One region of the Thalassospira sp. MCCC 1A02898 genome, then DNA from elsewhere that is predicted to be linked to it. Evidence: riboswitches for the same ligand, from Rfam matches in the RefSeq annotation. Region 1 holds a riboswitch; the other holds the start of a gene.
The links. Region 1 has a riboswitch for thiamine pyrophosphate ahead of thiM (hydroxyethylthiazole kinase). Riboswitches for the same ligand answer to the same signal wherever they lie in the genome.

Region 1 (15,082 bases):
TTCGGTGGTGAAAAAGAAACCGGTGGCGGTCGTGAATCCGGTTCGGACGCATGGAAAGGCTATATGCGCCGCGCAACCAATACTATCAACTATTCCCGCGAGTTGCCGCTCGCGCAGGGCATCAAATTCGATATCTGATCACGCGTTTGATCATGTTCGATCCAAACCCCGCCGGTTTGCCGGCGGGGTTTTTCATTGTTTATGTTGCGCAAACAAAAAAAGCGGCCCCCGAAGGAGCCGCTTTTGTAATTCAGTCTCAAAGCGTCGGCTGATTAGCCAGCTTTGGAGAAGCGCTCTGCGACATATTCCCAGTTAACCAGGCTGTCGAGGAAGGCTTTGACATAGTCCGGACGCGCGTTGCGGTAATCGATGTAGTAGGAGTGTTCCCAAACATCACAACCGAGCAGCGGGGTCTGACCGTGAACAAGCGGGTTTTCCGCGTTCGGGGTCTTGGTGACAACCAGTTTACCGGACTTGTCCATCGCAAGCCAGCACCAGCCAGAACCGAACTGGGTTACGCCAGCCTGAATGAAGGCTTCTTTGAAGGCATCGACAGAGCCGAAATCTTCAACGATTTTCTTTTCGAGTTCACCCGGGATGGCGCCGCCGCCATTGCCCTTCATCATCTGCCAGAACTCAATGTGGTTCCAGTGCTGAGCAGCGTTGTTGAACAGGCCTGCTTTGGAAGCGTCGCCGTAAGATGCAACAACAACTTCTTCAAGCGACTTGCCTTCAAGGCCCGAACCTTCGAGCAGCTTGTTGCCGTTCACAACATAGGCGTTGTGATGTTTGTCATGGTGAAACTCAAGGGTTTCAGCGGACATGACCGGCGCAAGCGCGTCATATGCATACGGAAGTGCTGGGAGTTCAAATGCCATGATACAGTTCCTCGACTTTCATTATTAATCTGTGCGGTAACGCAACATATCCCTTTTTGCGCCGTCGATAAAAGTGAAAATCCCGTGCAACATCTTGGAAACCTTTGTTGCTGGGCCGACTGGCGCATCCGGGTCGTTACCCGTGCTACTTTATCTAGCACGCACGAGCGTTTATGCAACGCATCGCCACATTACCTTTGAATGGTTCGATATATGATGAACATTCAGGCCATCAAAACGTTCCCGGATTTTCCGGAAAAATTTGAACGGTTTGGGTCGTGGGGCAGGCGGGATGCCTACTCTTTGTAGAGTCCTACCATCTTCTGGCTTTCATCGCCATTTGTCAGTGTGACGTCATAGTCCCCGCGTTCAAGCGACGAGATGTCAATCTTGCACGGGAACCGCACGCAATCACGCCTGATGGCGATGGTGCCATCCGGGTGGCGCAGGGTCACTTCACCGCGCACCATTTCGGAATGGATGGTAACGCTGTCGGTGGTCGGTTTGGGTGCGACCTTGATTGCAGCCAGCCCGGCTGTCGTGATCGTCATAAGCCCAATCAGGGCAATGGCAACCGGCTTACTACGCAGAGATCTAAGCATGGCTTCCTCGCGCGGTTGTTCTTGGTTGATGCCTGATAACGTGCGCTACGAAGCCGAAAAATTAACGGCGCAAATGGGGCATTTCCGTGCCGGTCATTGTTATTTGGGCGCAACAGCCATGCGTTTTGCGCCCCATAACAGCTCTGGTCATTGGAGATCTGCACCGCGAAAGCCCAAGGTTACTGCGACAGATAAGCCCGCGCTGATTTGATTTTTTTAGCGATATATGCGGTGGCCTGTTTTGGATTGGGCTGCCCACAAATCGCCGAGACAACGGCAATGCCATCAGCACCGCTTTCAAGTGCCGGCAGGGCGTGTTCACCCTTAAGCCCGCCAATCGCAACCGATGGTAATCCGACCATCCGCACCAGTTTTTCAAGCCCGTCAAAGCCGATTGCCGGTTTATGGTCGGGCTTGGTTGCGGTGGCAAATATCGGGCCGATGCCGACATAATCGACAATCGTGCGGTCCACCTTTTGCGCGACGTCTTCGCTTTCAATCGACAGGCCGATGATCTTGTCCGGGCCAAGGCGGTCGCGGGCAATCTGCGAAGGCAGATCATCCTGACCGACATGCAGGCCATGTGCGCCAATGGCAATGGCGGCATCAATATCGTCATTCACGATCAGTGGTACGTTGGTGCCTTCCATCGCCTTCATCAATTCCCGACCAACGCGAATGAGGCCCTCGGTCCCGGCCTTTTTATCGCGCAGCTGAATGAGGGTGGCACCGCCTGCAATCGCGGCCATCGTGGTTTCCACCATCGAATGGTCGCGACACAGATCGGGATCAAGCACGAGATAAAGCGACAGATCAAACGACTTCATAGAACATTGACCCGAAGATTTTTGGCATAGGTCGCGGCATCAAGGCGATAAAGGCCATCGATAAAGGCTGTCATGAAGGAAGCCGGGCCGTTTGCGGTTTTGGCAGCGATTTCACCCGCCACGGCAAAATTGCCAAGGGCGGCAACGGTGGCTTCAAACGCCTGATCCGGTGCAACCGCAAGATAGGCGCCAACAAGCGCGGTTAGCGAACAGCCTGTGGCGGTGATTTTCGGCATCAGGTCCGATCCACCGGCAATGCGCACCGAACTTGTGCCATCGGTGACAAAATCAACCTCGCCCGTAACGGCAACAATGGCACCTTGTGCGATGGCAAGGCCGCGTGCGGCTTCTTCAGCCTGTTCGACCGGATCGCCGCTATCGACACCCTGACCGGCACTTTGGCCGCCGCCAAGCGCAATGATTTCCGATGCGTTGCCGCGAATGACGGTGGGTTTGAGTTTCAAAAGCTCCGCCACGGCCTCGCGGCGATACCCGGTGGCAAAATGCGCCACCGGATCAAGCACCCAGGGCTTGCCCGCTGCATTGGCCGACTTGGCCGCGGCAATCATGCCTTCGACCCAGTTGGGTGAAAGAGTGCCGATATTGACCGTCAGCGCACCGGCAATCGCGGCAAATTCACCGGATTCTTCTGGTGTGTGAACCATTGCGGGCGATGCACCCGCTGCCAGTAAAACATTGGCGGCATAGTTCATTGCAACATAGTTGGTGATGCACTGGACCAACGGATTGGTCGCACGCATGCGTTCAAAAAGATCGGTTGCGGTCTGGGAAATTTTGGTCGTCATGTCGAGGCTCCAATGCAGAAACTTTGCGTATGGAGACCCAGTTCGAAGTCGGAAAGATGGAGAACGTCGTGATCCGCGTTCGCACCGTCCCTACGCCAGTATGAACTGGATCAGGTTCAAAGGGTCACTGCGCGGCAGTTTCTCAGCCCCCTTGTCGGGGCTCCCCTTGGTGAGTGCTCAACATGGGTTTTAAACCGTCTTCTGTCAATTCATCCGATCGGCATGATTGGGCAAAAGAAAAACGGCGGAATGGTATGTGCCATCCCGCCGTTTCGAAGCCTTTTTGCGATATGTTACTTGCGACGTTCCATCGCGGCCTTGAGTGCGGCAGCCATCGCACCGCCATCGCCGCCAGCGTTACCACCGGCATTGCCACGGCTTTGGCCGCCCTGATGGCGCGGGCCTGATGAATGCTGCGGACGGTTGCCGCGCGATGCATCGCCACGATTGTCTGCACGTTTTTCACGCGTGCCTTCGTAATCCGGTGCGGATTTCATCGAAAGCCCGATACGTTTACGCGGCGCGTCGACTTCCATGACGGTGACCGACACGATCTGACCGGCCTTGACCACCTGACGGGGGTCTTCGACGAACTTGTCGGCCAGCTGCGAGATATGGACAAGGCCATCCTGATGCACGCCGATATCAACGAATGCCCCAAAATTGGTGACGTTGGTGACCGTGCCTTCAAGCTTCATGCCGGTACGCAGATCCTTGATCTCATTCACACCTTCGGTGAATTTGGCGGTCTTGAATTCCGGGCGCGGGTCACGGCCGGGCTTATCAAGCTCGGCAATGATGTCGCGGATGGTCGGAACGCCGAATGTGTCGTCGGCGAAATCTTCGGGGCGGAGTGTCTTGATAAAGGCCGAGTCACCGATCAGTTCTGCCAACGGCTTGGCGGCCTTGGCGCTGATCTTTTCGACCAGCGGATAGGCTTCCGGGTGAACAGCCGATGCATCAAGCGGATTGTTTGCGCCGCGAATACGCAAGAAGCCCGCGCACTGCTCGAACGCCTTTGGTCCGAGACGCTCAACCTTTTTAAGATCTGCACGCGACTGGAACGCCCCATTGGAGTCGCGATACCCGACAATATTGCGCGCCAGCGTCTCGGTCAGGCCGGCCACACGGGTCAAAAGCGGGATGGAGGCGGTATTAAGGTCAACGCCGACACCGTTCACGCAATCCTCAACCACGGCATCAAGCGACCGGGCCAGTTTGGTTTCCGATACATCATGCTGATACTGCCCGACACCGATGGATTTCGGCTCGATCTTCACCAGTTCTGCCAGCGGGTCTTGCAGGCGGCGTGCGATGGAGGCTGCACCGCGAAGCGACACATCAAGGTCGGGGAATTCTTCGGCTGCGAACTGCGATGCGGAATAAACAGACGCACCGGCTTCGTTGACGATGACCTTTGTCGCCTTGAGTGCCGGGAAGCGTTTAAGCATCTGACCGGCAAGTTCGTCGGTTTCACGTGAAAACGTCCCGTTACCAATCGCGATCAGTTCGATCTGATGGCGGGCCGCCAACGCAGCCATGGTGTTGATCGCGCCTTCGACGTCATTGCGCGGCTGGAAGGGATAAACTGTTGCGGTATCGACCAGTTTGCCTGTGGCATCGACAACCGCAACCTTGACACCGGTTCGAACGCCCGGATCAAGACCCATGGTCGCCTTTTGCCCGGCGGGGGCAGCGAGCAACAGGTCTTTCAGGTTATCGGCAAAGACCTTGATCGCACCTTCCTCGGCGGAGTCACGAAGGGTGCCAAACAGATCCAGCTCAATCGACAGCGACAGTTTGACGCGCCAGGTCCAGCGGACAGTGTCCATCAGCCACTTATCCGCCGCCCGGCCCTTGTCGGCAATACCGACATGGGCGGCAATCATCACCTCGGCGCGGCCCGGCTGGCTGCGCGGACGGTCTTCGTCTTCTTTGCCAAGGGTCAGTTTAAGCTGAAGGATATCTTCGTTGCGCCCGCGGAAAAGCGCCAGTGCCCGGTGTGACGGGCAGGTTTTGATTTTTTCGGAATGTTCGAAATAGTCCGAGAACTTGGCACCTTCGGCCTGTTTGCCCTCGATCACTGATGCGGTGATTTCACCTTCATTCCACAAGTGGTCACGCAGTTTGGCAACAAGGTCGGCATCCTCGGCAAAACGTTCCATCAGGATCTGACGCGCGCCATCAAGGGCGGCCTTGGTGTCTTCAACGCCTTTTTCAGCATCAACAAATTTTGCGGCTTCGGTTTCGGGGTCAAGCGTTGGGTCGTTAAACAGGCTGTCGGCCAGCGGCTCCAATCCGGCTTCGCGGGCAATCTGGGCCTTGGTGCGGCGCTTTTTCTTATAGGGCAGGTAAAGATCTTCAAGGCGGGTTTTGGTGTCTGCCTCGTTGATCGCGGCTTCGAGTTCCGGCGTCAGTTTTTCCTGTTCGCGGATGCTTTCAAGCACGGATGCGCGGCGTTCTTCAAGCTCGGTCAGATAGCGCAGGCGTTCTTCCAGCGTACGAAGTTGGGTGTCATCAAGCCCGCCGGTTTTTTCCTTCCGGTAACGGGCGATGAACGGAACGGTGGAGCCTTCATTGAGCATCTCGATGGTGGCAATGACCTGTTCCGGACGAACCGAAAGTTCTTCGGCGATACGCTGGGGAATTGGACGCATGGTTTCTCCTTGTTTTGCTCGTACGCTTGGAATAGCGGCTTTGGACGCGCCGGGAAAGAGTCTGTTTTTCCCAAATTTTTGTCCGCATCCACACCAGGATTCCCTGTTTGATTCCAAAGGTCTGAAATCATGTGGGTTTGTCGACACTTTGCCCCGAAGCCAAGCGGACTTGCCGATTCTGGTTTGGGACGTTATTTCTTTGGCAAATGTGATTTACCGGGCCGTGCCCAAAGCAGGAGAAGACGAATGGCCGGAAAGTTCCGCGAAACCGTCATCCACGAAGTTCCCACGGAAAAGGCAGAGCCGCAGGCAGAAGCCAATCCGGCATCTGACGAGATTGCGGGAGCAGAAGCCGCACCACAATTGTCTCAAGACGCGATCAATGCGCTTGCCGAAGCCAAGGCCGCCAAGGAAGCCGCCGCCAAGGCCCGCGAAATCGGCGGACCCAAGGGGCCTGAGCCGACCCGCTTTGGCGATTGGGAAAACAAGGGCCGCTGCATCGATTTCTGATCTGAACGCGCTTAAAGCAGACACGAAAAAGGCCGGAGCATTGTGCCCCGGCCTTTTTTTGTTTTTGCGATCAGCAAGGCAGCGAGTTACGCGCCGCGGATAGCCTTGATGTTGTTGGCATATTCAGACGGGCCGCCTTTGAAGGTCGCGGAACCAGCCACCAGAACATTGGCCCCGGCTTCGATCACCTGTGGGGCGATTTCCGGGTTTACGCCACCATCGACTTCAAGGTCGATATCACGGCCGGTGGCATCAATCATCTTGCGGATGCGTTTGATCTTCTCAAGCTGGCTTGGAATGAATTTCTGGCCGCCAAAGCCCGGGTTCACGGTCATGACCAGAACCAGATCGACCATGTCCATGACATATTCAATCACACTTTCCGGGGTCGACGGGTTGAGCGAGACACCGGCTTTTTTGCCCAGTGACTTGATCAATTGAAGCGAGCGATGCAGGTGCGGGCCGGCTTCGGCGTGGATGGTGATGATGTCAGAACCGGCATTGGCAAATGCCTCGATGTATGGATCGACCGGTGCGATCATCAGATGCACGTCAAACACCTTGTCGCTATGCGGGCGGAGTGCCTTGACCACGTCCGGGCCAATCGTGATGTTTGGCACATAGTGGCCATCCATCACATCGATATGGATATAGTCAGCGCCGGCTTCGTCAACAGCGCGTACATCAACGCCAAGCTGGGCGAAATCCGCCGAAAGGATCGAAGGTGCAATTTTAATATTTGACGTGGTCATGCGTCACAGGTCCTGAAGCAATGCGGGATATGGGAAATGCGCGGCCTTCATACCCCAGATTGCCCCCTATGTCACCCGAATGGGACTCATGGCTGCCTTGTGTGCGTTAAACCGTGATTTTGTGGTTGAAAATCAGGACTTTTTGACAAGCCGTGCACAGAAAAATCCATCCATGCCGCCAAAATCGGCCATGTGAATGGGGAGAATGCGCAATTCACCCGCATCGTTGATTGCTTCATCCCAGCCACCCAGTTCGTCGGCGGTGATGGCTTTGCGTTCATAGTTCGGATGATCCGCCAGGAACGATTTGACCTGATGTTCGCCTTCTTCGGGTTGCAGCGAACAGGTGCAATAGATCAGCTCTCCCCCGACATTCAAAAGCTTGTCCGCCTGATTAAGCAGCTTGGTCTGAATGGGAAGAAGCGATTGCATCAGCTTGTCATTCTGGCGTAGCAGAATGTCCGGATGGCGGCGGATGGTGCCTGTGGCTGAACAGGGCGCATCAAGCAAAACCGCATCGGCGCGTGGCGTATCAGGTGCAAGATCGGTGGCATCGCCGGTGACGACTGCTGCGCCAAGCGAGACACGTTCAAGGTTTTCAAAAACGCGTTTCAGGCGACCTTCGGATTTATCGACCGCAATTGCACTCGCACCAAGGGATGCAAGCTGCATGGTCTTGCCGCCCGGTGCGGCGCACAGGTCATAGATGGTTTTGTCCTTGTAGGCCGAAAACAGGGTTGCCGGAATGGCAGCGGCTGCGTCCTGCACCCACCAGTCGCCATCCTTGTAACCCGGAAGATCACGGATACGGCGACCCGGTTCAAGTCGCACCGATCCGGTCTGCAGGACAATGCCATCCATCTTTTCGGCCCACTCGGCGGTCTGGCTGCGATCCTTGATCGACAGATCCAGCATCGCGTGGCCAAGGCTTGCTTCGGCAATGCCTTGGGCGATCTCGGCGCCATAGGCCTTTTTCCAGGATCCGCGCAGCCATGCCGGGATGTTGAGCTGCCAGTCTTCAACACCTTCCGGCCATTCAAAGCCATCACGCTGCAAGCCACGCAGAACGGCATTGATCAGTTTGGTGTATTTATGCAAACCCGCATCACGCGCCAGATTGACCGTACTGTCGACCGCACCGTAGTCAGGCGTATCCATAAAGAACAGCTGTGCCACACCAAGCCGCAGGATGTTGGTCAAGCGTGCTGCGACCCGGTCCTGTGGTGGTTGATAACGCGGGGCAAGCACGGCATCAATTTCGCCCAGATGACGCAGCGTGGTGCCCAGCAATTGACGCAGGAAATTACGATCAAGCGACGGCAGACCATAGCCATGCTTTGACAGAAGTTCGTCCAACGTCACTTCACCGCCGCGCAGTTCCTGCAGGGTTTTAAGCGCAAGCATGCGCGGATCGGGTGCCTCTACCGCCTGTTTGCGGGGGGCATTGCGCTGGGATGGACGGGAACGACGTTCTGCCAAAGGGATATCTCCGGTTTCGGTTTATGTGCAGTAGTTAAGCGCAGCATGGCAAACTGTAAAGCATCAAGCATGGTTTTGCGTGGCATGGCTGCTCTGTGCGGCTGTGTCGGGAATGGTGGCAGGATGGTGGGGCTGACAGGGTGAAAAGCCTTGCGATAGGGGGTAGGTCCGGCTAATCCAGACGGATCAATCTGATGGGGACTGAGACAAGGGCGATCCAACGATGACTTTTGCCGGACTTGCGACCTTTGCAAGCATCTTTCTGATCGGCTCGATGTTGCTGACGTGGGTGGTGCTGAATTATCTGCGGCGCAAGGCGATCCTTGATATGCCAAATCACCGTTCCAGTCACGCTGTACCGACCCCGCGTGGTGGCGGGCTTGCCGTGACGCCGCTTCTGATTTTGCTGGTGGCAGGTGTTTTTGTCTTCACCGGTGTTTCGGCTGTTGGTGACTGGCTGATGCTGGCCGCTTGCGCGGGGCTTGGTTTGCTCAGTTGGCTTGATGATCGTCATGACCTGTCCGCGGCTAAGCGCTTTGCCTTGCAATTTGTTGCGGTGATTATTGGCATGCTGGCCCTTGATAAACCGGTTCTTGGCGGACTGGTGCCGATGTGGCTGGATCACGTGTTGGTGGTTTTGGCATGGGTGTGGTTCATCAATCTGTTCAATTTCATGGATGGGATTGACGGGATTACCGGTGTCGAAGCCGGTTCAATCGGCCTTGGGATTTTTGTGCTCACCCTTTTTGTGCCGTTGCCGCAATTCATCGGGCTTGGCTATATCGGGCTTGGCATTCTTGCAATCATGATCGGGTTCCTGATCTGGAACTGGCATCCGGCGAAGCTGTTTCTTGGCGATGTCGGATCAATCCCGCTTGGCTTTATTCTGGGGTGGCTGTTGTTAAAGGTCGCCTCCGAAGGGGCTTGGGCCATCGCGCTGATTTTGCCATCCTATTATCTGTTTGATGCGACATTCACCCTGATCAAACGGGCTCTGCAGCGCGAGAAAATCTGGCAAGCGCATCGCGAACATTTCTATCAGAAAGCCACCCAGCGTGGGTTTTCGCATGCACGGGTGTCGCTCATGATCCTTGTCAGCAACCTTATTCTGATTGCTGTTTGCTTTGCCCAAAGTGATACACCGGACTGGATGCGGGTGATTGCAGCACTGATCGTTGTGTTGGGGCTTGTCGGTATGATGGTGAGAATGCCGGTTCGCGAAACACCCGGCACCTGATCGATCAGACGATTGCGTGCATTGCTTGACTTGACGTGGGCGGGGCGCGAAAAGAAACCCTTATCCGCCTGTCGCCAAGCGGGTATATCCTTATAAAAACAGAAATCTGCCGGTAAGGGACCGCATGCTGCGATTATTTCAGCGAAGCCATATTGCCTTTGTCCATGACATCATCATGGCGGCAATCTCCTTCCCGTTAGCCTTGTATCTGCGGGTCGGGGATGGCGTGGTGTATTATGCGCCGCAAAATATTCTGTTTTCTTCTGGCATTTTCACGCTGATCGCAGCCGTGTCCTTCTGGTATTTCGGTCTGTATCGCGGCATTTGGCGCTATGCATCGCTCAACGATGTCATCCGTATTGCCAAGGCGGTATCGGTTGCTGTCGCGGTTCTTTTCATAGTTCTGTTTCTGACCACACGTCTGGACTGGATGCCACGTTCGGCGCCAATCATTCAGTGGTTCCTTCTGATGGCCTTGCTTGGCGGGGCACGCCTGACCTATCGGATTGCCAAGGACAAATCGACTGCACGTGCACTGGTGCGTCAGGGAACAGCACGTGTTCCGGTCTTGTTGATCGGCGCGGGCGATGAGGCAGAAGCCTTTATCCGCGAGACCGAACGATCTGCTAATACTCCGTTCAAGGTCATTGGTATCGTTTCGCTGACTCAAGGTCGGGTCGGTCGCAACATGCATGGTGTTGACGTTCTGGCGACTGTCGATCAGCTTGAAGATGTCATTCAGAAATTACAAAAGGGCAGGCACGGCTTGCCGCGGCGTTTGGTTCTGAGTGGTGATGCCCTTCGCCACGAGGACAACGCCAAGTGGGTCGAGATTGCTGATCGCTATGGCATGACCCTGGCCCGTCTGCCCAAGCTGGGCGATCTGCGCGAAGGCTTGGCCGATCCGCTGCAAATCCGCCCGGTGGCGATTGAAGATTTGCTCGGTCGCCCGCAGGCCAGACTGGATCGCGATCGTGTGCGCGAAATGATTGCTGGCAAGCGGGTGCTGGTGACCGGCGCCGGCGGATCAATCGGTTCGGAACTGGTGCGTCAGATCGCATCTTATGGTCCGGACAGCCTGACCTTATTGGATGCCGGGGAATTCCAGCTTTACGCCATCGATATGGAGATGGCGGAAAAGTACCCCGATTTGCCGCGTGAAAGCATTCTTGGTGATGTTCGCGATCAAACCCGCATCGGTCAGGTTTTTGATCTCTACAAGCCCGAAATAGTATTCCATGCCGCGGCCTACAAGCATGTCCCGCTGGTCGAACACAACCCCAATGAAGGTATTCTGACCAACACGCTGGGCACGCGCAATGTGGCCGAGGCCTGCCGTGCCGCTGGTGTTGGCACAATGGTTCTGATTTCAACTGATAAGGCGGTGAATCCGGCCAATGTCATGGGGGCATCAAAACGTCTGGCGGAATGTTATTGTCAGGCGTTGGAAACTCTCCCGCTTGACCAGCGTGGATCGACCCGGTTTGTCACCGTGCGCTTTGGCAACGTTCTGGGTTCTACCGGGTCTGTGGTGCCCCTGTTCAAGCGCCAGCTTGAGGCCGGTGGCCCGCTGACCGTGACCCACGAAGGCATCACCCGCTACTTCATGACCATTGCCGAGGCCGTGGAACTTGTTTTGCAATCTGCGGAGCTGGGGCGCCACGGGGTGACCGAGGGCGGCAAGATTTTCGTCCTTGATATGGGCCGGCCGGTCAAAATCATAGATCTGGCGCGACAGATGATCCTGCTGTCTGGCTTGCAGCCGGACAAGGATGTGGAAATCAAGGTCACCGGTTTGCGCCCGGGTGAGAAGCTCTATGAAGAGCTTTTCCACGATTCCGAACCGCCTGTCCCGACCGAGACCGATGGGGTGCTTTTGGCGGCCCCGCGTGTGGTTGATTATGGCCTGATCAAGCAGGTCTTTGATGCGCTGGAAGACAGTGCTACCAACCGCAATACTGCTAAAACGCTGGAGCTGATCAGCCAATTGGTGCCGGAATTCCAGCCGCCCGAGATCGGTGTGAAGTCGATCTTTGCAGACAGCAATGGCAGCGAAACCGAGGCAGCCTCCTAAAAGCTGCTTTTCACCGCATTTCCAATTGTTGTTTCAATGATCTGCACGTTCATTCTTTGATGGAATGAATTCGTGCAAAATTGTCGTTTGTCATGCCCGAAACCGGACCATATTTTGCCATCCTGATGATGAACGGGAATGATCTTGCCGAATAAGGCCATTCCACAGGTTCAATGTGATCCCGTCTTTTGGAGGCCCCATGTCGACAGACGCCTTTGTCCATCCCGATGAAATTCGTTCGATGTTTTCCAGCGCGATGTCCGACATGTATCGCAGCGAAGTGCCACAATACGGCACCCTGATGGAACTGGTATCCGAGATCAATCAGAACAAACTTGAATCCGATCCCAAACTTGCCGACAGCCTTGAATATAATGGCGAGCTTGAGCGTATCGACCTTGAACGACACGGCGCGATCCGGCTCGGCAAACCAGAAGAGCTGTTTAATATGCGCCGACTGTTTGCCGTTATGGGTATGCATCCGGTGGGCTATTATGATTTGTCTGTTGCCGGTGTGCCGGTGCATTCAACCGCATTTCGCCCGATTGACGAGGAAGCGCTTAAACGCAATCCGTTCCGTGTCTTTACTTCGCTTTTGCGTCTGGAGCTGATCGAAGACGAAGATCTGCGCAATGAGGCCGAGAGCATTCTTGCAAAGCGCGACATCTTCACCCCGGATGCCACTAAGCTGATTTATCTGGCAGAGAAGAATGGCGGCTTGACCCGTGTACAGGCCGAACAATTCGTTGCCGAGGCGCTGGAAACATTCCGTTGGCACAGCAATGCGACAGTAACGCTTGAAACCTATCAGAAGCTTCATGACGCTCATCGCCTGATAGCTGATGTGGTCTGCTTCAAGGGGCCGCATATCAACCACCTGACGCCACGTACGCTGGATATCGATGCCGTGCAGCAGGACATGCCCAAACGCGGCATCACGCCAAAGGCAATTGTCGAAGGCCCGCCCGCGCGGTCCTGTCCGATCCTGCTGCGCCAGACCAGCTTCAAGGCGCTTGAAGAACGGGTGAACTTTATCGGTAATCGTCGTGATGAAACGGTCGGCACCCATACCGCCCGCTTTGGCGAGATCGAGCAGCGCGGTATTGCCCTGACCGGCGAGGGTCGCAAGCTTTATGACACGCTTCTGGCCGCGACCCGCCAAGCGGTGCAGATCAATGCCGGTGGGTCGAATGCGCTCGATTATGAAACCGAACTGGCAGAGTGTTTCCGCGCCTTCCCGGATGATTATGAGACCCTGCGCGTCGAAAAGCTGGCTTTCTTCCGCTATAGCCCGACCAAGGCTGGCCTGAATGCGGCCAAGAAATGCGATCTTGATCCGGCAACTACGATCAATGAACTGGTCGATCAGGGATATCTGCGCGCCGACCCGATCATTTACGAGGATTTCCTGCCAGTCAGTGCTGCCGGGATTTTCCAATCGAATCTTGGTAGTGACGAGCAGAAAAACTATTCCGAACAATCCAACCAGGATGTGTTCGAGCAATGCCTTGGTGCGCCGGTTCGTGACGAACTTGCGCTTTATGCCGGGCTTGAGCACGCCTCACTTTCTGATGCGCTCAAAACACTGGGCGTGCGTAAAAACGTTGCCTGATCCGACACTTGGTAAAATCGGAACGGGGTGGCAGCGATGCCGCCCCGTTTTCGCTGGGTGATAAGGTTTGCTGGCCTGATTGTTAAAAGCCGCCATGCAAGAATTCGGGGTCCACATTTTGCGTCGCACATGCTAAAGCTCCGCGCGAAACATGGTTCGGACTCATTGATCATGTGTCGGCCCGGATCGGATGCATTGTTGTCCGGTCCCGTTTGAAGGCCGGTTTGCCCGCACACTTTCATTTAGCATGCACGAGCAGCCATGCGCATTCCTGATTTTGTGGGCCGATATATCATCAATGGGTCCGCAACCTTCATCACATTGATGCATGAAAGCGAACCCAATGACTGCTCGTATTGCGCGCGCGCTTATTTCCGTTTCTGACAAGACCGGTCTGGTCGAATTTGCCAAATCCCTCCACGCACAGGGTGTTGAAATCCTCTCAACCGGTGGCTCTGCCAAGGCGATTGAAGTCGCTGGCGTGCCAGTCAAGGAAGTTGCCGATCACACCGGTTTTCCCGAAATCATGGACGGTCGTGTCAAGACTCTTCATCCGAAGATTCACGGCGGCCTTCTGGGTCGCCGATCTCTTTCCAGCCATATGCAGGCAATGGAAGATAACGATATTTCCCCGATCGATCTGGTTTGTGTGAACCTTTATCCGTTCGAAGAAACCGTTGCCAAGGGTGCCGATTTTGATACCTGCATCGAAAACATCGATATCGGCGGGCCAAGCATGATCCGCTCTGCGGCCAAGAACCATGAGTCGGTGACAGTGGTTGTTGATCCGTCCGATTATGACCGCGTCGTTGCCGAGATGAATGACAATGGTGGTGCCACCACCGTTGAAACCCGCCGTGTTCTGGCTGCAAAGGCCTTTGCCCGCACAGGTGCTTATGACTCGGCGATTTCAAGCTGGTTTGCCGGTGAACTTGGTGAAACCTTCCCGCAGCGTTTGAATGTTTCGAGCGAACTGAAACAGACGCTGCGTTACGGCGAAAACCCGCATCAGCAGGCAGCGTTCTATACCAACGGCAAAAACCGCCCGGGTGTAGCAACCGCGACCCAGCTTCAGGGTAAGGAACTGTCGTTTAATAACCTGAACGACACCGACGCCGCGTTCGAACTGGTATCCGAGTTCGATGAAAAGCCGGCTGTTGCGATCATCAAGCATGCCAATCCGTGCGGCGTTGCCGAGGGTGACAGCCTGATTGATGCCTATAACAAAGCACTGTCCTGTGATCCGGTATCGGCGTTTGGTGGCATCATCGCTGTCAACCGTACGCTTGATAAACAGACGGCCGAAGAAATCGCCAAACTGTTTGCCGAAGTCGTGATTTGCCCGGATGCAGATGACGCGGCCAAGGAAGTTCTGGCAGCGAAGAAAAACCTGCGTCTTCTGGTCACCGGTGGCATGGCCGATCCGGAAGGTGAAGACATGACCCTGCGTTCGCTGGCAGGCGGTTACCTGCTTCAGAACCGCGATGCGGGTCGTGTGAAACGCGAAGAGCTTAAGGTCGTGACCAAGCGGAAGCCGTCCGAGGCAGAGCTTGATGACCTTCTGTTTGCCTTCCGCGTTGGCAAGCACGTCAAATCAAACGCCATCGTCTATGTCAAAGACGGCAAGACCGTCGGTATCGGTGCCGGT
Region 2 (15,082 bases), on a different contig from region 1:
GGACGATATCGCCCATCGCCCGTATGAGGACGTTCTGGCCCTGTTGCTGGGCACCATGGTGGTGTCGCTTGGTGTCACGCTCTATAGTGAAAGCATCCTTGTCACCGGCAGTACCGCCGGGGCTGCCCTTCTGATTGAACATGCTACCGGGCTGTCGTTTGGCGTGATCTTCTTTGTGATCAACCTGCCGTTTTACTGGCTGGCTTTCAAACGCATGGGCAAGGCGTTTACCATCAAGACCTTCATCGCCGTTGGTCTTGTCTCGGCCTTCTCGAAGCTGACCCCGATGCTGGTAGAGTTCAACAATCTCAACCCGATCTATGCCGCGATTGCCGGGGGTGCGTTGATGGGGATTGGCCTGCTCATGCTGTTTCGCCATCGCGCCGGCCTTGGCGGGGTCAATATCCTCGCCCTGTACCTTCAGGAAAACTTCAACATCCGCGCAGGCTATTTCCAGCTCGCGGTCGACATGGTGATCCTCGTCTGCGCCTTCCTGACCCTGCCCTTCGACAAGGTCCTGCTCTCGATCCTCGGTGCAGTCATCCTCAACCTGATCATCGCACTCAACCATCGTCCGGGACGCTATTTGGCTGCGAGATAGGCAACCACCAAAGGCACGTCTCTTAATTGCTTTGCCCTACAACTTACTCTTCCATAAGCTGACAACATTCAGCAACTAAGAAGAGAGATAAAATTGAGGCGCCTATATAGTCTAGAATCCATCATTTGGGCCATGGTCGCCACAGCATCGCTCTCTGTTGCGTTTATGCTAGTGGACAATTATTGCACGCCTATTTCTGGGGCTGCTTGTGCAGCGTGGAGAGGTTTTAGTTGGGAAACTGTTCTTGCAGGCAGCCTTGGCTTAGCTGGCGGTCTACTAGTAATTACTGCAACTAGATGGCAGATAAGAGCTCAGAAAGAGGCGGAAATTAACCGCCAACTTCACAAGGTAGAAGTTCTTTACAAGCAACTTGCGGATGGATGCGACGAGCTTGAAAGACATGTGAAAATCTTCCGCAAGAGCTATAGAGATCAACGTGATTGGACACCGAATAACAACAAACAGGACCTTGAGAAGAAGAAGCGCTATCTAGGCGACGCCAACCTCTCATATCTTATTTCAGACGATTTAGACCTACCGAACAAACTCCGAAGGCTGGCCGTCAATGCTCACAATGGGCTAAATCCAATGTTGCGTACAACTTATCCCGATGATCCTGCTGCAGGTCCGGTGACCACCTTTGAAACCTTAGAATCTCATATTGCGGATTGCAGAAAGCGTCTTGCTGAGCTTTGGGAGGAGAAAGAGGAATACAAAACCTATCTGCGCGACCGTTAAGAACACCATATATTTAGCATTCTTCTTAGAAAAAATGGCGATCCCTGCAGGACTCGAACCTGCAACCTACAGATTAGAAGTCTGTTGCTCTATCCAGTTGAGCTAAGGGACCGCTGGGTGGGGTGGTTACGAACCCCGGGGCATGGCATTGGGCGCCTGCCCGACTGTTTTCACAGGTTTTAACGTCCCCTGTCAGACGAAACGGGGCGGAAATCCGCCCCGAGAATTGGTCAATTACGCTGGCGATTGCCAGATCAGACGACGCGTTTGAACGCGAAGTTATCGGCATAGGCCTTGAGCTGCAGCTTGCGCGGCTTCGGCATTTCGATGTCCGCGATCAGCTTGTGCTTGGCGGCAAAGGCCTGCGCCTCTTCGAGGGTTTCGAAATACATGCGGACCTGACCACGGGTGTCGGTCGATCCGATCCAGCCCATCAGCTGATCCGCGACCTTTTTCGCACCCGGTTCAAATTCCATGACCCAGTGCTTGGTCGCAGCCTGACCGGACTGCATGGCGTTCTTGGCAGGTTTGTAAACACGGACCTTCATCGGGACCCTCGTCTTGACCTTCGGGATAAGATGATGATGGCAGTTAAACGGGTCTCTCTACCCCCTGCTATCAGTTCATCTTTTACACCTTTTATCGTGACTTGGAAATCCCGTTGGGCATCCGAAAAACGATAAAAGGGGAAATGGTCGGGAAGGCGAGATTCGAACTCGCGACCCCCTGCTCCCAAAGCAGGTACGCTACCAGACTGCGCTACTCCCCGACGCGGATGTGGATTTAGCACCATCTTGCTGGGTGGGCAAGACCGCATTGCGTGTTTTTCTCGAAAATATGACACAAAAACCGACGCAAAAACCAAAGGCCGCAGATATCACCTGCGGCCTTGCTATTGCTGATTGATTGTGTGGCGTATCGATTGCGCGGCCTAGCGCGGCAGTCCTTCGACCTTTTCGCCAACCTCAAACCCCATCCGGTCAGACGAGCCACCATTCAGTTCAAGCACAAAGCGCACAGGCCTTGGCGATGGAATGATGGTTTCTGATTGCGGCACGGTGCGCTTTTCAATGCCGACAATAGTGCCGTCGGCCGCGATGAACAGCATATCAAGCGAGATAAAGGTGTTTTTCATCCACATCGAAATGTCGCGTGGTCCGCCGAAATCAAACAGCATTCCGGCGTCTTCAGCCATTTCGGTACGGAACATAAGTCCGCGCGACCTTTCTTCGGGTGTGATGGCCAGTTCAACATTGAACACTTCGCCATCAACAAGAAGACGCGACCGTTCATAACCGGTTGCCTTTGCATTCAGCCCGGCAACAACCGCCGCGCTGACAAAGCACACAACCAAAGCCATCTGAAAGAACGACTTCATACCCCATATCCTCTTAGTCTTTTGACGCGCTCCCGGACCTCGTCCCGGATGGCGCCACCCCGCCATGGATCCGCAAGCGTTGTGAACAACTCACTTGCCGGCTGTCTTCCACGACTATGCGCCCATTTTATGACACGCAGGATATTTTCCGCTGTGATGGGTAACACATCAGGTATTTCGATCCCGTTAATGGTTGCCCACACCCCGGACCAACAGCGTGCAACGCCATATGGACTATATCCTCCGCCGCCAAGAACAAGACTTCGGGGCGCCAATCGGGTCATCGCCCCCACGACTTCCCAGATCGACTGATTGCCCAAAAGCTGTCTGGACAGTGGATCCTCTGCAAGAGTATCACATCCACATTGTAAAACAATAGCTTGAGGCGCAAAACTTAATCCAAGCGGAATCAAATATTCAAAAAGGATGAAACGCATCTCGTCATCATGCATGCCGCCCGGCATCGGAAGGTTGCGCGCCATACCGCCTGCAATGTCATCAATTGCGCCGGTCTTGGGCCACAGGTCTTCCTGGTGGATGGAAACGGTCAGAACGCGCTCATCCTCGGCAAAGGCAATCTGCACGCCATCGCCATGATGGGCGTCGATATCAACATAAAGCACCCGGTCCAACCCGCTATCGAGCAAGGCATAAATGCCCAGAACCGGATCGTTGAAGTAACAGAACCCCGATGCCCGATCGCGCAAACCGTGATGGGTGCCCCCTGCCGGATGATGAATGATCCCGCCATCCTTGATCAGGTTGGCGGCCATCACCGATGATCCGGCGGCAGTCGCCGGACGCCGGAAAATTTCCGGATAGATCGGATTGCCATTCTTGCCGAGCCCGAACCGCTCCATCAGCTCGACGGGCAGCGACTGATCGCGTTCGGCCTGCATGACGGCGGCAATATAGTCCGGGTCGTGGAACCGCGCGAGCTGGTCTGGCGTTGCCACTGGTCCGGTCAGATAGGTGGTTTCATCCACCCAACCCAGCGCATGCACCATATCGACCACCAGCGACACACGCGGGATCGCCAGCGGATGCTTGGGACCATAGCTTGAGCCACGATAAATCTCGGCCGCAATCATGCGCGGCGGGATATTCGCGGGGCGTTTGTCAGGCATATCCGACATAAAAGAAGTTGAATTCACGACACGAAACCAGGAGGGAGTGAAAAAGCATGCAACGCAACGTCATTCATCGCAGATGAAACTATTCGCGATCAAACAGATGCCTACCAACTACTGAAATCAGAAAGTTCATGACGGCACGAACGCGCGGAGCTTTTCGAATATCGGAATGGACAAGCATCCAGACTTCCCGTGGTGGAAAGCTTTCAGCCTCGCGCAGGCGCGACAACATTGGATGATGATCCCCAACATAGCATGGCAACAAAGCAACGCCGATCCCGGTCGCCGCAGCCTCGGCCTGAATACTGATATCATTGGCTCGCAAGGAAACACTGCGTTGGCCCATATGCTTTTCCAACCAGGCATATTGCGGGATCTCTGAATTGGCATCATCCCAGTTGATAAATTCCCATTCGTTTTCAGGTTTGGAATATCCTTTGGCGGCATAGAACCCAAAAGACAGATTGCCGATCTTTCGCGTGATCAGGTCTTGATGTGTCGGACGCGACAAACGCAAGGCAATATCTGCCTGACGTTTATCCAAGGCACTAAAAGAGGATTCCCCCAATAACACAAGTTCGATCCCCGGGTGCTCTTGCCGCAGTTCGCCCAAGTGAGGCGCAATCATGATGTTTGCAATCGCCGGCGGCACACTGATGCACACCGTTCCCGATACGGTATCCCCCATCGCGGCGGTTAATCTTTCAACCGACAGCATCTCATTCTGCGCCCGTTGCCCTTGGTCTGCAATCTGCTTGCCTTCGACGGTTAACATCACCGCCTTGGGCAACCGATCAATTAACCTGACACAGAGGTCCTTTTCGAGTTGCCCTACCCGACGCGCAACCGTGCTGTGATCAACAGAAAGCTTTCTGGCAGCGGCAGAAAAGCTTCCCGTTTCGGCAACACTCAAAAAATATCGGAAATCTTCCCAATTCATCGCCCAATCCCTCAATGCGCATTTTTCCCCATTAAGGTCGACAATATATGGAATTCCAAACAAAACGAACCCGAAATAAGCTCCATCAAGTTAATCGAGTTATATCGCTATATTGGAGTCCCCCGCATGACATTAACTACAGTCACGACAGTTACGACCGTAAAAATTCATCAGGCTGGTAGTTCGGATCAGTTATGTGTTGAGCAAATCACCATTCCTGCCCCCTCGCATGATGAAGTTCGGATAAAACAATCACGGATCGGCATTAATTTCGCCGACATCTATTTTCGCAAAGGTCTTTATCCCATGCCTGAAATGCCAGCCACACTCGGCCTTGAGGCGATTGGGGTGATCAAGGAGGCCGGAAAAAACATAACCGGGTTCTCTGCTGGTGACCGGGTAATTTATGCGGGCTTCCCCCTTGGTGGTTACGTCACCGAACGTAATATTCCCGCCCAACATGTGATCAAAATACCCGATGACCTGAGTGATAAGAAAGTCGCAGGAACATTTTTGCGTGGCCTTACGGCCTGCATGCTGTTAACGGAATGCCTCTCCCCCAAGGCAAGCGAAACCGTACTGATCCATGCCGCCGCCGGTGGATTGGGTCAAATACTCGTGCGTTGGGCCAAACATCTCGGCCTCAAGGTTATCGGCACCGTTGGCTCCACCGAAAAAGCCGATCTTGCGCGTGCATTGGGCGCAGACCATACGGTTCTTTATAAACAGGAAGATTTTAAAAAGGCCGTCGCGCGCCTGACCAACGGCGAAGGTGTTGACTACGCAATTGATGGCATTGGCGGCGATAACCTTCTCAAAACCATTCAGTCCACCAAACCATTTGGTGTCACTATGAGTATCGGGCAAATCGCAGGTAACGTCGCCCCAATCCCGCCAGAGCTTCTGAAAAACCGCTTTCTGATCCGGCCCAGTATCCTAGCACTTCTGTCAGACAATGATCGCTACCACAGGCTTGCCAACCAGTGGTTTGACTTTGCGAGGCAGTCAAACTTTGCAGCAGCTTCCGAATATAACCTGTCAGATGTCAAACAGGCCCATGACGATCTTGAGGCCGGTCGATCAGCAGGCTCAATCGTCCTGCGCACAGACTAAAGGCGATTGATCGTGTCATTTGGCATAGCCTGATCGCGTTCGGCCCGCTTTAAAGTGATATGGATTTACCCTGCAATGGCGCGTGGCCGAATGATCTTGCCACTTTTGCGCTGCTCAAAAAGATGCGCGATCCAGCCTATCATGCGCCCGACGGCAAAAATACCAAGCCCTGCCCCCTTCGGGAGACAAAGTTCGCGTTCGATCAAGGCCAATCCGAAATCAAGGCTGGGATGCTGCCCGGTATTTTGCGTGACCAGATTTGCAATGCGTGCCCAGAACGCATCGCCAGTCTGACCACAGGCCTGCATGAGTGCACGGGTGCGCGGATCGCCATCGGGATAAAGCGGATGACCAAACCCCGGCGGCACATGATCGGGATCAATCTTGCCGCCAGCTTTTTCGACCTGATCCATCCACGCCCGACATCTCGGTGTCAGGCCGCCATGGCGCGTACCCGACAGGGTCGACAACCCCGCCATCAGGGATGCCGGTATGGTCGCCCCGGCCGATGCAGCAACACGCACCGCATAGGCCGATGCATTAAGCTCGTGATCGGCACAAAGCACGAGAGCCCGACGCAACAGGTCCGGCGCACTTTCATGATCTGACCATGCATTTGCCAGGACCAAATGGATCGGGCTTTTCCCGTCGTCTAAGATACCGGCAGCGGCCAGGGCGCCAAGCCGAATGATCCGTGCGGCGATCGGGCGACCATCACCACGGGGCGATCCGGTCATAAGCTCTGCCAACATCGCCACCATACGCGGAAGCGCCAGATCATGTTTGGCCGGAACAAAGTCCGGCACGGCATTCAACACAGGATCGCATCGAAGCCCTGCCAAAAGACCGGCCGCGTCCTCAAGCGTCATGGTGTGGGACAGTTCGACGGCGTTTTGACCGCGATAGTAAAACTGCCCATCGGCAATGCGGGTGATGCCCGACACAAGGATCGGCTCCCCCCAATCAATGGTCGAGGCTGCAACAGATTGCCGCGACCGTCCACGTCGTTTGCGATCATGCAGTTTGGCGACATCACGCCGGTCATACAGGCTTTTGCGTGCATCACCCGGATGGGCAACAGCGCGCACAATCCCCCTGCTGACATAGGCGTAAAGCGTGTCGCGCGATATGCCGACCTGTGCGCACACATCCGCTGCTGACAATGTGCAGAATGATCCGTCATCGATTTTTTTCATATTGATTATCTTGATCAAGATTGACGGTTTGTCCAGTCCGGCATGATGCTTTGGTCCTTACTGGTTCCGCCCCTTGAGAAAGGAAACGCCATCATGCCCAACCGGTTCACACCCCAGATCGCCAGTGCCCTTGGTCTTTCTGAAACACCTGCAATCACAACCATCGGCACAGATGCCTTGCCGTCCTATTTCGCAGTCACCGAACTCGCCTGCGCGAGTATCGGGATGGCCGCCGCGATGATTTCAGACTGGCGCGCCCTTGAAACCGGATCAGGCGCACCGGTAACGGTTGATCAGCGGCTGGCGTCGAAATGGTTCAATATGACAATCCGCCCACAGGGCTGGACATTGCCAAACGTCTGGGACCCGCTGGCGGGCGACTATCAAACGCGTGACGGGTGGATCCGGATACATACCAATGCGCCACATCACCGCGCGGCGGCACTTTCTGTTCTGGGCGATTACGAAACCCGCGATGATCTGGCGATGGCGGTAAGGGATTGGCAAAGTGATATGCTTGAAAACGAAATTGTTGCGGCCAATGGCTGTGCCGCAACCATGCACAGCCTTGCGGAATGGCAGGCACATCCGCAAGGAAAATCCATCGCAACCGATCCACTGATCTGCTGGGACCAGCACGCAAACACCAATGTCACCCCCGCATCAATTGACCCGGCCCGACCGCTACGTGGCGTCCGCGTTCTTGATCTGACCCGTATCCTGGCCGACCCCGTCGCCGGGCGTTTTCTGGCGGCTTATGGTGCCGATGTGTTGCGCATCGATCCGCCGGGCTGGGACGAAGGTGCGGCCATTCCCGAAGTCACACTTGGCAAACGGTGCGCGGGACTTGATCTGCGGGACCGGGAAGACCGAAAGCTGTTTGAAGAACTGCTGTCGAATGCCGACATCTTGCTGCATGGCTATCGCCCTGACGCCCTGCCGGAATTGGGGTATGACGCCAAAACGCTGCGCGCCATTAACCCGGCGCTGATTGATGTGACGTTGTCTGCCTATGGCTGGACCGGGCCCTGGGCCAAACGACGCGGGTTTGACAGCCTCGTGCAAATGAGCTGCGGCATTGCCGATTGGGGCATGACACATTCAGGCTCGAAAAAGCCCCTACCGCTTCCGGTACAGGCCCTTGATCACGCGACGGGATATTTGATGGCCGCCAGTGCTGTTCGCGCCCTGATCCGCCGCGCCACGCATGGCGAAGTCACAACCGCCCGCCACTCATTGGCCCGACCAGCCCATATGTTAAGCAAGACAGCAACACCTGATTGCATTGGAATGATCGCCGCGGAAACCGATGCTGATATTGCCCCGCATCCAGAAGTCACAGACTGGGGCTCAGCCCGACGCATCGCCTTTCCGGTCAGTATCGCAGGAACACCACATCATTGGGATCATCCGGCAGGAAAGCTGCATCGTCATGGTGCGCACTGGTAAGCTGTGATCAGGATCAAGTCCAAGAACTGTTACAAAACTTGACGTCAGCGATTTGTCTGCGCATAGTCCCCTGATCTCCGGGGGGGCCGATCGTAAATCGGCTGAGAGGTTCGGTGTTGCCGAACGACCCTTTGAACCTGAACCGGTTAAGACCGGCGTAGGAAGGATCGAATGCGCAACACAGAACACGCGCCCCAGATGGCGCAAGACAATCCAACCAGATTTGATATTGCGCTCCGTGCGGCCCGCGTGGCTTTCAACGGCGTCGATATTTTCCATGATCTTGACCTGACCTTGCAGGCGGGAAGCTTTACCTGCCTACTCGGTCCAAGTGGTGTCGGCAAAAGCACGCTTTTGCGCTATTTCGCAGGCCTCGTCGAAGGCGATGTTAGCGGGACCATCACCTGTTCGGACAACATCGCGCTTGACGGTCGGGTTGCCTATATGGCGCAGCAGGACCTGTTACTGCCATGGCGCAGTGTTCTTGAAAATGTGGTGCTGGGTGCAGTTTTACGCCACGAAAAACCCGATTATGAGAAAGCCTCACATTTACTGACCGAAGTCGGATTACGTGATGCGGCAGACCTGCGCCCGGCTGAACTGTCCGGTGGCATGAAACAGCGCGCGGCCCTTGCCCGCACATTGATGGAAGATCGCCCGGTCGTTTTGATGGACGAGCCGTTCTCGGCGCTTGATCCGCTCAACCGCCTGCGTTTGCAGGAACTGGCCGCACGGGTGCTGCGCGGCAAGACGGTGTTGCTTGTGACCCACGACCCGCTTGAGGCATTGCGCCTTGGCGACCGCGTTCATGTCCTGACTGGCAGCCCGGCACAATTGCAAGACGCCATCACGCCCAAGGGACAAAGCCCGCGCAATATTGCCGATCCCGAGATCCTGGCACAGCAGGCCGAACTGCTTGGCCAACTCGGTGCCGAGCGGTCGGAGGGCGCGGCATGAGCACGCAAAACAATCCTCATACAAATAAAAAGGCACTGTCGGAGCGCCGCTGGCTGATCCTTGCGCGGCCGCTGATCATTATCATTGCCCTGATTGCCACTTGGCAGTTGTTGGTGATTGTGACCGGTGCGCCGAAATACATGCTGCCCCCGCCCGCAGATGTTTGGCACACGCTGATCGCGCGTCATGCCGTCCTGTTCGATCATGCGAAATACACCATTGCGGAAACCGTGATCGGTCTGTTTGCCGGTGCGGCCCTTGGCACGCTGGCCGCCATTCCGATGGCGCTGTTTTCGCCAGTACGTTTCTGGTTGATGCCGATCCTGTTGGTTTCGCAGGCGATCCCGTTCTTTGCATTGGCCCCGCTTCTGGTTCTTTGGCTCGGCTTTGGGCTGGCCTCCAAAATCGCCATGGCAGCGTTGATCATTTTCTTCCCGGTCACAGTCGCCTTTTTCGATGGCCTGTCACGCACCGAAACCGGCTGGCTTGATCTGGCGCGCACCATGGGGGCAAGTCGTTGGCGGCTTTTGACCCATATCCGGTTGCCTGCCGCCCTGCCCGCCTTTGCATCGGGTTTCCGCGTTGCCACCGCCGTTGCCCCGATCGGGGCGGTGATTGGCGAATGGGTCGGGTCCAGTCACGGGCTGGGTTATCTGATGCTGCATGCCAATGCGCGGGTTCAGATCGATATGGTTTTTGCCTGTCTTCTGATCCTGTGCGCGTTTTCGATCACGCAATATTTCATTGTGGATCGCGTGCTGCGCGCAGCCCTGCCATGGCAACCCGACAGCCTGAAACCGGTTCGGTAAGACACCACACGCCTGCCTGTTTGGCAGCGTTTTAATCCTCATACTATTTATATGGCGCATCTTACGGAGGTTCATCCATGTCACGCCTTAAATCCATGATCACCGCGACCGCACTGGGCGCACTTGTTCTTGGAACGTCTTCAACCGCCTTTGCTGCGGACAAGCTGGTCATACTTCTTGACTGGTTTGTGAACCCCGATCACGCACCGCTGATTGTTGCCAAGGAAAAGGGCTTTTTTGCCAATCATGATCTGGATGTCGAACTGATCGAACCATCCGATCCGTCCGCCCCACCGCGCCTTGTTGCCGCCGGTCAGGGCGATGTTGCCGTAAACTATCAGCCTCAACTTCATGTTCAGGCGGCCGAAGGCCTGCCGCTGACCCGTATCGGCACACTGGTTGCCACCCCGCTTAACAGCCTGATCGTTCTTGAAGACGGCCCGATCAAGGAAATTGCCGATCTGAAAGGCAAGAAAATCGGTTATTCGCTGGCCGGATTTGAGGATGCGCTTCTGGGCACCATGCTTGGCAATCATGGGGTTTCGATCGATGATGTTGAGCTGATCAATGTGAACTTCTCGCTCTCGCCGTCGCTGTATTCCGGTCAGGTCGATGCGATCATTGGTGGCTATCGCAATTTCGAGCTCAACCAGATGGAAATCGAAGGCAAACCCGGCAAGGCATTTTATGTCGAGGAAGAGGGCGTTCCGCCCTATGACGAGCTGATCCTGACCGTGCGCAACGACAAGGTCGATGACCCGCGTTATGCCCGCATGCTGGCCGCTCTTGAAGAAGGTGTTCAGTACCTGATCAACCATCCTGATGACAGCTGGCAGGCCTTTATTGCCGCCTATCCGAACCTTGATGATGAACTCAATATCAAGGCATGGGCCGATACCCTGCCGCGCTTTGCGCTGCGTCCGGCCGCCCTTGATAAGGCGCGCTATGCCCGCTTTGCCGATTACATGGTCAAACAGGGCCTGATCACCGAAAGCCCGGCGCTTGAGACCTATGCGACCGTGATCGAATAAAATTCAGTCCCCCCCTGCTTTCGCAAGGCTCGCCCCAGCAACTGCGAAAGCATTGGTCTGCACCCCGCATGGGCAGACCAGCAAGAAAGGCCGGAATGTGTGTCCCGCGTTCCGGCCTTTCGCTTGCGCAGGTCAAATTCCCAGTTACCTTATGGTCACCCGCACAAAATGCAGAATGGCGATCATACGCAAACCGGATCAGGATCCAAACGTGCAGCAGCAAACAAAACCAGCCCATCACACCGATAGCGGCTTTGAAAACCGTCACCCCCTGCCTGATCCGGTTAAACGGTCGTTCCGGCATTTCTTAAAGCGGCGCTATTTCGGTGATGATAACTGGCCGAAGGCCAAACATCAGGTCGGTAAAATCCCCACCGAAACGCCTGATCACGACGCAATCCACAACCCAGATCCCAAACGCCTGCAGGTCACATGGGTCGGCCATGCCACGGTTCTGGTGCAATATGGCGGGCTTAATATTCTGACCGATCCGGTGTTTTCCGACCGCGCATCACCGTTCAAACGCGTTGGACCGAAACGCTATACACAGCCGGGCCTTGCCATCGATCAGTTGCCCAAGCTTGATCTGGTGTTGCTGTCACATAATCACTATGACCATTTCGACCTGGCCAGCCTGACGCAGCTTGGCAATGCGCCGCGTTATGTCCTGCCGCTGAAAAATGGTGCACTTCTCGAAAAGGCGGGCATTCGTGCTGATCGCTATGTCGAACTGGATTGGGATGAAAGCCATCATCACGATGATCTGAAAATCACCCACGTGCCGTCCAATCACTGGTCAAGCCGCACCACCAAGGACCGAAAGGAAATGCTGTGGGGTGGCTATATCCTTGAATTCGCTGACGGCTATCGGTTCTATTTTGTCGGTGATACCGGCTGGAACGAAGCCCTGTTTACGGAAATGGGCGCAATCCACGGCGGGATTGATTTCGGCCTGATCCCAATCGGGGCCTATGACCCGCGCGACTTCATGCGCAATGCACATTGCAATCCCGAAGAAGCCATTCAGATCATGCAGAAAATGGGCGTCAAACAGGCGCTTGCCATTCATTGGGGCACGTTTGTCCTGACGGCCGAGCCGGTGGATGAGCCGCCGGTCCGGTTGGCGGCGGCCCGCAAGGAGGCCGGAATAGCAGATGGCGATTTCATTGCCCCACCAATCGGCGCGACCCGGTTCTTTGATGGCAAAGCCGCACCCGCATCGACAACCACGCAAAAGGTTGAGCATTCGGCGTCTGGCTCATAGCTGCCCTTTCAAGTTCGGTTTGGTGGTTTTTCAAACTGCATGCTAAGCATCAATGATTGCGTCACAAAACCGTAACATTGGTCGCCCCGCCATGAGTTTGACTGTCTTTCTTGCTGTAATGGGCGCTGCCCTGATGCATGCCGTGTGGAATGCACTGGTCAAGGGTGGTTCGGACAAACTGATGAACATGACGGCGATCGTGCTGGGTCATACGCCGATTGTTCTGACCCTGTTGCCGTTTGTTGACCTTCCTGCCCCCGAAAGCTGGCCTTATCTGCTGACCTCCCTTGGACTTCATATCGGCTATCAGTTGTTTCTGATCCTGGCCTATCGTTTGGGCGATCTCAGCCAGGTTTATCCGATTGCACGCGGGTCTTCGCCGCTGATTGTTGCGGCGGTGTCCGTGTTGATCATGGGGGTTACCCTGCATGTCAGCGAGTGGCTGGCGATTGTTATCATCGGGGTTGGCATCATCAGCATGTGCATCACGCGACAAGCCGATGGCATGCGTAACCGCAATGCTGCCCTTGCCGCAATCATTACCGGTTGTTTCATCAGCAGCTATTCACTGGTCGATGGCACCGGTGCAAGGCTGGCTGGCACGGCGCTTGGCTATTACAGCTATCAGACGATTGGCAACGTTGTGATCTTTGCCGTGATCGTGACCTTCATGCGCCCGCGCATCCTTGCCGATATCGCGCGATCTGGCAAAAAGGTCTTTGCAATTGGTGGCACCGCGTCCTTTGCGGCCTATGCCACTGTGATGTGGGCCTTTACACAGGCACCGATCCCGCTTGTGGTCGCCCTGCGGGAAACCGGCATTGTCTTTGCCCTTTTGATCGGGGTGTTCTTCATGGGCGAGAAGCTTAACCTTGTGAAGCTGTCCTCGACCATGATGACACTGGGCGGGGCGATTATCCTGCGACTGGCACGCAGCCTGTAACCGCCCCTACCCGAATTGAGTTTCAGAACACGCGATCAGACCCGTGTCCGCGGCGTGCGGCGGGTACCGTCTTCGAACCTTGAAAGTTCCATGCCCTTTAAGGTGATCGACGGTTGCCCGGTGGTGATCCAGTCGGCCAGCACCTTGCCAACCACCGGTCCCATGGCAAAGCCATGGCCCGAGAATCCCGATGCGACAAAGAAGTGCTTGGGATTGTCAAACTGATCAATCACCGGCACCGCATCCGGGGTGACGTCAATGTCGCCCGCCCAGGTATCGACGATGCCGACTTTCTTGATCTGTGGCAGGACCTTTTGCAGATTGCGCATGGCGTTTTTAACCCGCACCTCATAAGGCTCCGCCTGATTGGTGCGTCGTCCGATCATGGGTTGCCTTGATGCATCCGATCCCGGCATGCGATCCACCAGATCATCAAAGAAACGCTTGTTAAAGTGGAACTTGAAGGTCGCCCAGTTGTCAAACAGCCCAGGCATGAAATCGCGGGCGTATTTAAACCGGCCCAGCGTCAAATCAATGTCGGTCATGAATTCATCGGCGATGTTCATCGACCCATCTGCGCGTTGCCGGAATGCAAGCCCAGCCGCCAGCGTGCCCGCGGCAGAAATATCGGGTACCGGTGTGGTGCGGATCACGGTCCCGCGCGTGGTTTGTTGTGGTAAACGCCGCCCGAACTTGGCAACGAATTTATGCGTCGCAGCCCCGGCCGCACAGATGACGTATTTGCATTTGATTTCGCCCTGCTCGGATACCACCGAACTGATCGCGCCGGCCTCTGTTTCAATCGAAAGCGCGCCGCAGCCCTCGGCAATCACAGCACCCAATTCACTGGCGCGCTTGGCAATTGCCGGGGCGGCCTTTTTCGGTTCGGCCTGCCCGTCTGAGGGCGTGTAGATCCCGCCAACACCCGGTGTTGTGATCCCCGGTGTCAGTTTTTCGACCCCCTTGGGGTCAAGGACCTGGGTTTCGATGCCAAAGTGTTTGGTGTCGTTAATCCAGCCCTCGAATTCCGACATTTCCTTGTCATCGCGGGCGACAAACAGCACCCCGCCCTGGCGCCATTCCAGATCGGCATTCAGTTCCTTTTCAAGACCTTTCCAGATCTTGTTACATTCGATCATCAATGGCAGTTCTACCGGGTCACGCCCCTGTTGGCGGACAAAGCCCCAGGCACGACCGGACTGGTGTGACGCGATGGTATCCTTTTCCAGAAGCACGACTTTCATGCCGGCCTTGGTCAGGTAATAGGCGCTTGATGACCCGTGAATGCCGCCGCCGATGACAACGACGTCGCATTCCTTTGGCAGGGTGATTTTCGGATAATTCGTCATGTGGGGACCTAAAGATTGGTTTTGGTGGCAATTCAATTTGGTGTGTGGCGGGAACCACGTTATGTTGCGCGCCAACAAATCTCAACCAAATCAGGTGCCACCATGTCTGATCATGCAAAAAAACAGTCCCCCGCCACCGTAAGTGCACAGGCGCTTGGCTGGGTCGATGAAGCCACTAAAT

Region 2: linked by a shared signal. The riboswitch ahead of AUQ41_RS19075 (ABC transporter ATP-binding protein) and the one ahead of thiM (hydroxyethylthiazole kinase) in region 1 are both predicted to bind thiamine pyrophosphate.

The regions. Positions count from the first base shown of each region.
Region 1 covers NZ_LPXK01000001.1:592,239-607,320, forward strand. The annotation lists gene AUQ41_RS02725 (aldehyde dehydrogenase family protein) at 1-138, shown strand, start outside; gene AUQ41_RS02730 (superoxide dismutase) at 273-878, opposite strand; gene AUQ41_RS02735 (hypothetical protein) at 1,175-1,480, opposite strand; gene thiE (thiamine phosphate synthase) at 1,660-2,307, opposite strand; gene thiM (hydroxyethylthiazole kinase) at 2,304-3,113, opposite strand; TPP riboswitch at 3,184-3,290, opposite strand; gene AUQ41_RS02750 (Tex family protein) at 3,407-5,770, opposite strand; gene AUQ41_RS02755 (DUF1674 domain-containing protein) at 6,017-6,280, shown strand; gene rpe (ribulose-phosphate 3-epimerase) at 6,367-7,032, opposite strand; gene AUQ41_RS02765 (RsmB/NOP family class I SAM-dependent RNA methyltransferase) at 7,165-8,511, opposite strand; gene AUQ41_RS02770 (glycosyltransferase family 4 protein) at 8,735-9,748, shown strand; gene AUQ41_RS02775 (nucleoside-diphosphate sugar epimerase/dehydratase) at 9,873-11,822, shown strand; gene AUQ41_RS02780 (VOC family protein) at 12,022-13,434, shown strand; gene purH (bifunctional phosphoribosylaminoimidazolecarboxamide formyltransferase/IMP cyclohydrolase) at 13,778-15,082, shown strand, end outside.
Region 2 covers NZ_LPXK01000013.1:502,912-517,993, forward strand. The annotation lists gene AUQ41_RS19020 (YitT family protein) at 1-601, shown strand, start outside; gene AUQ41_RS19025 (hypothetical protein) at 734-1,339, shown strand; tRNA gene AUQ41_RS19030 (tRNA-Arg) at 1,375-1,451, opposite strand; gene AUQ41_RS19035 (ETC complex I subunit) at 1,594-1,887, opposite strand; tRNA gene AUQ41_RS19040 (tRNA-Pro) at 2,032-2,108, opposite strand; gene AUQ41_RS19045 (DUF192 domain-containing protein) at 2,271-2,717, opposite strand; gene AUQ41_RS19050 (acetoin utilization protein AcuC) at 2,714-3,871, opposite strand; gene AUQ41_RS19055 (LysR family transcriptional regulator) at 3,933-4,790, opposite strand; gene AUQ41_RS19060 (quinone oxidoreductase) at 4,677-5,903, shown strand; gene AUQ41_RS19065 (citrate synthase) at 5,969-7,099, opposite strand; gene AUQ41_RS19070 (CoA transferase) at 7,193-8,548, shown strand; TPP riboswitch at 8,618-8,729, shown strand; gene AUQ41_RS19075 (ABC transporter ATP-binding protein) at 8,720-9,505, shown strand; gene AUQ41_RS19080 (ABC transporter permease) at 9,502-10,314, shown strand; gene AUQ41_RS19085 (ABC transporter substrate-binding protein) at 10,392-11,345, shown strand; gene AUQ41_RS19090 (MBL fold metallo-hydrolase) at 11,557-12,609, shown strand; gene AUQ41_RS19095 (hypothetical protein) at 12,701-13,552, shown strand; gene AUQ41_RS19100 (FAD-binding oxidoreductase) at 13,588-14,901, opposite strand; gene AUQ41_RS19105 (PLP-dependent aspartate aminotransferase family protein) at 15,004-15,082, shown strand, end outside.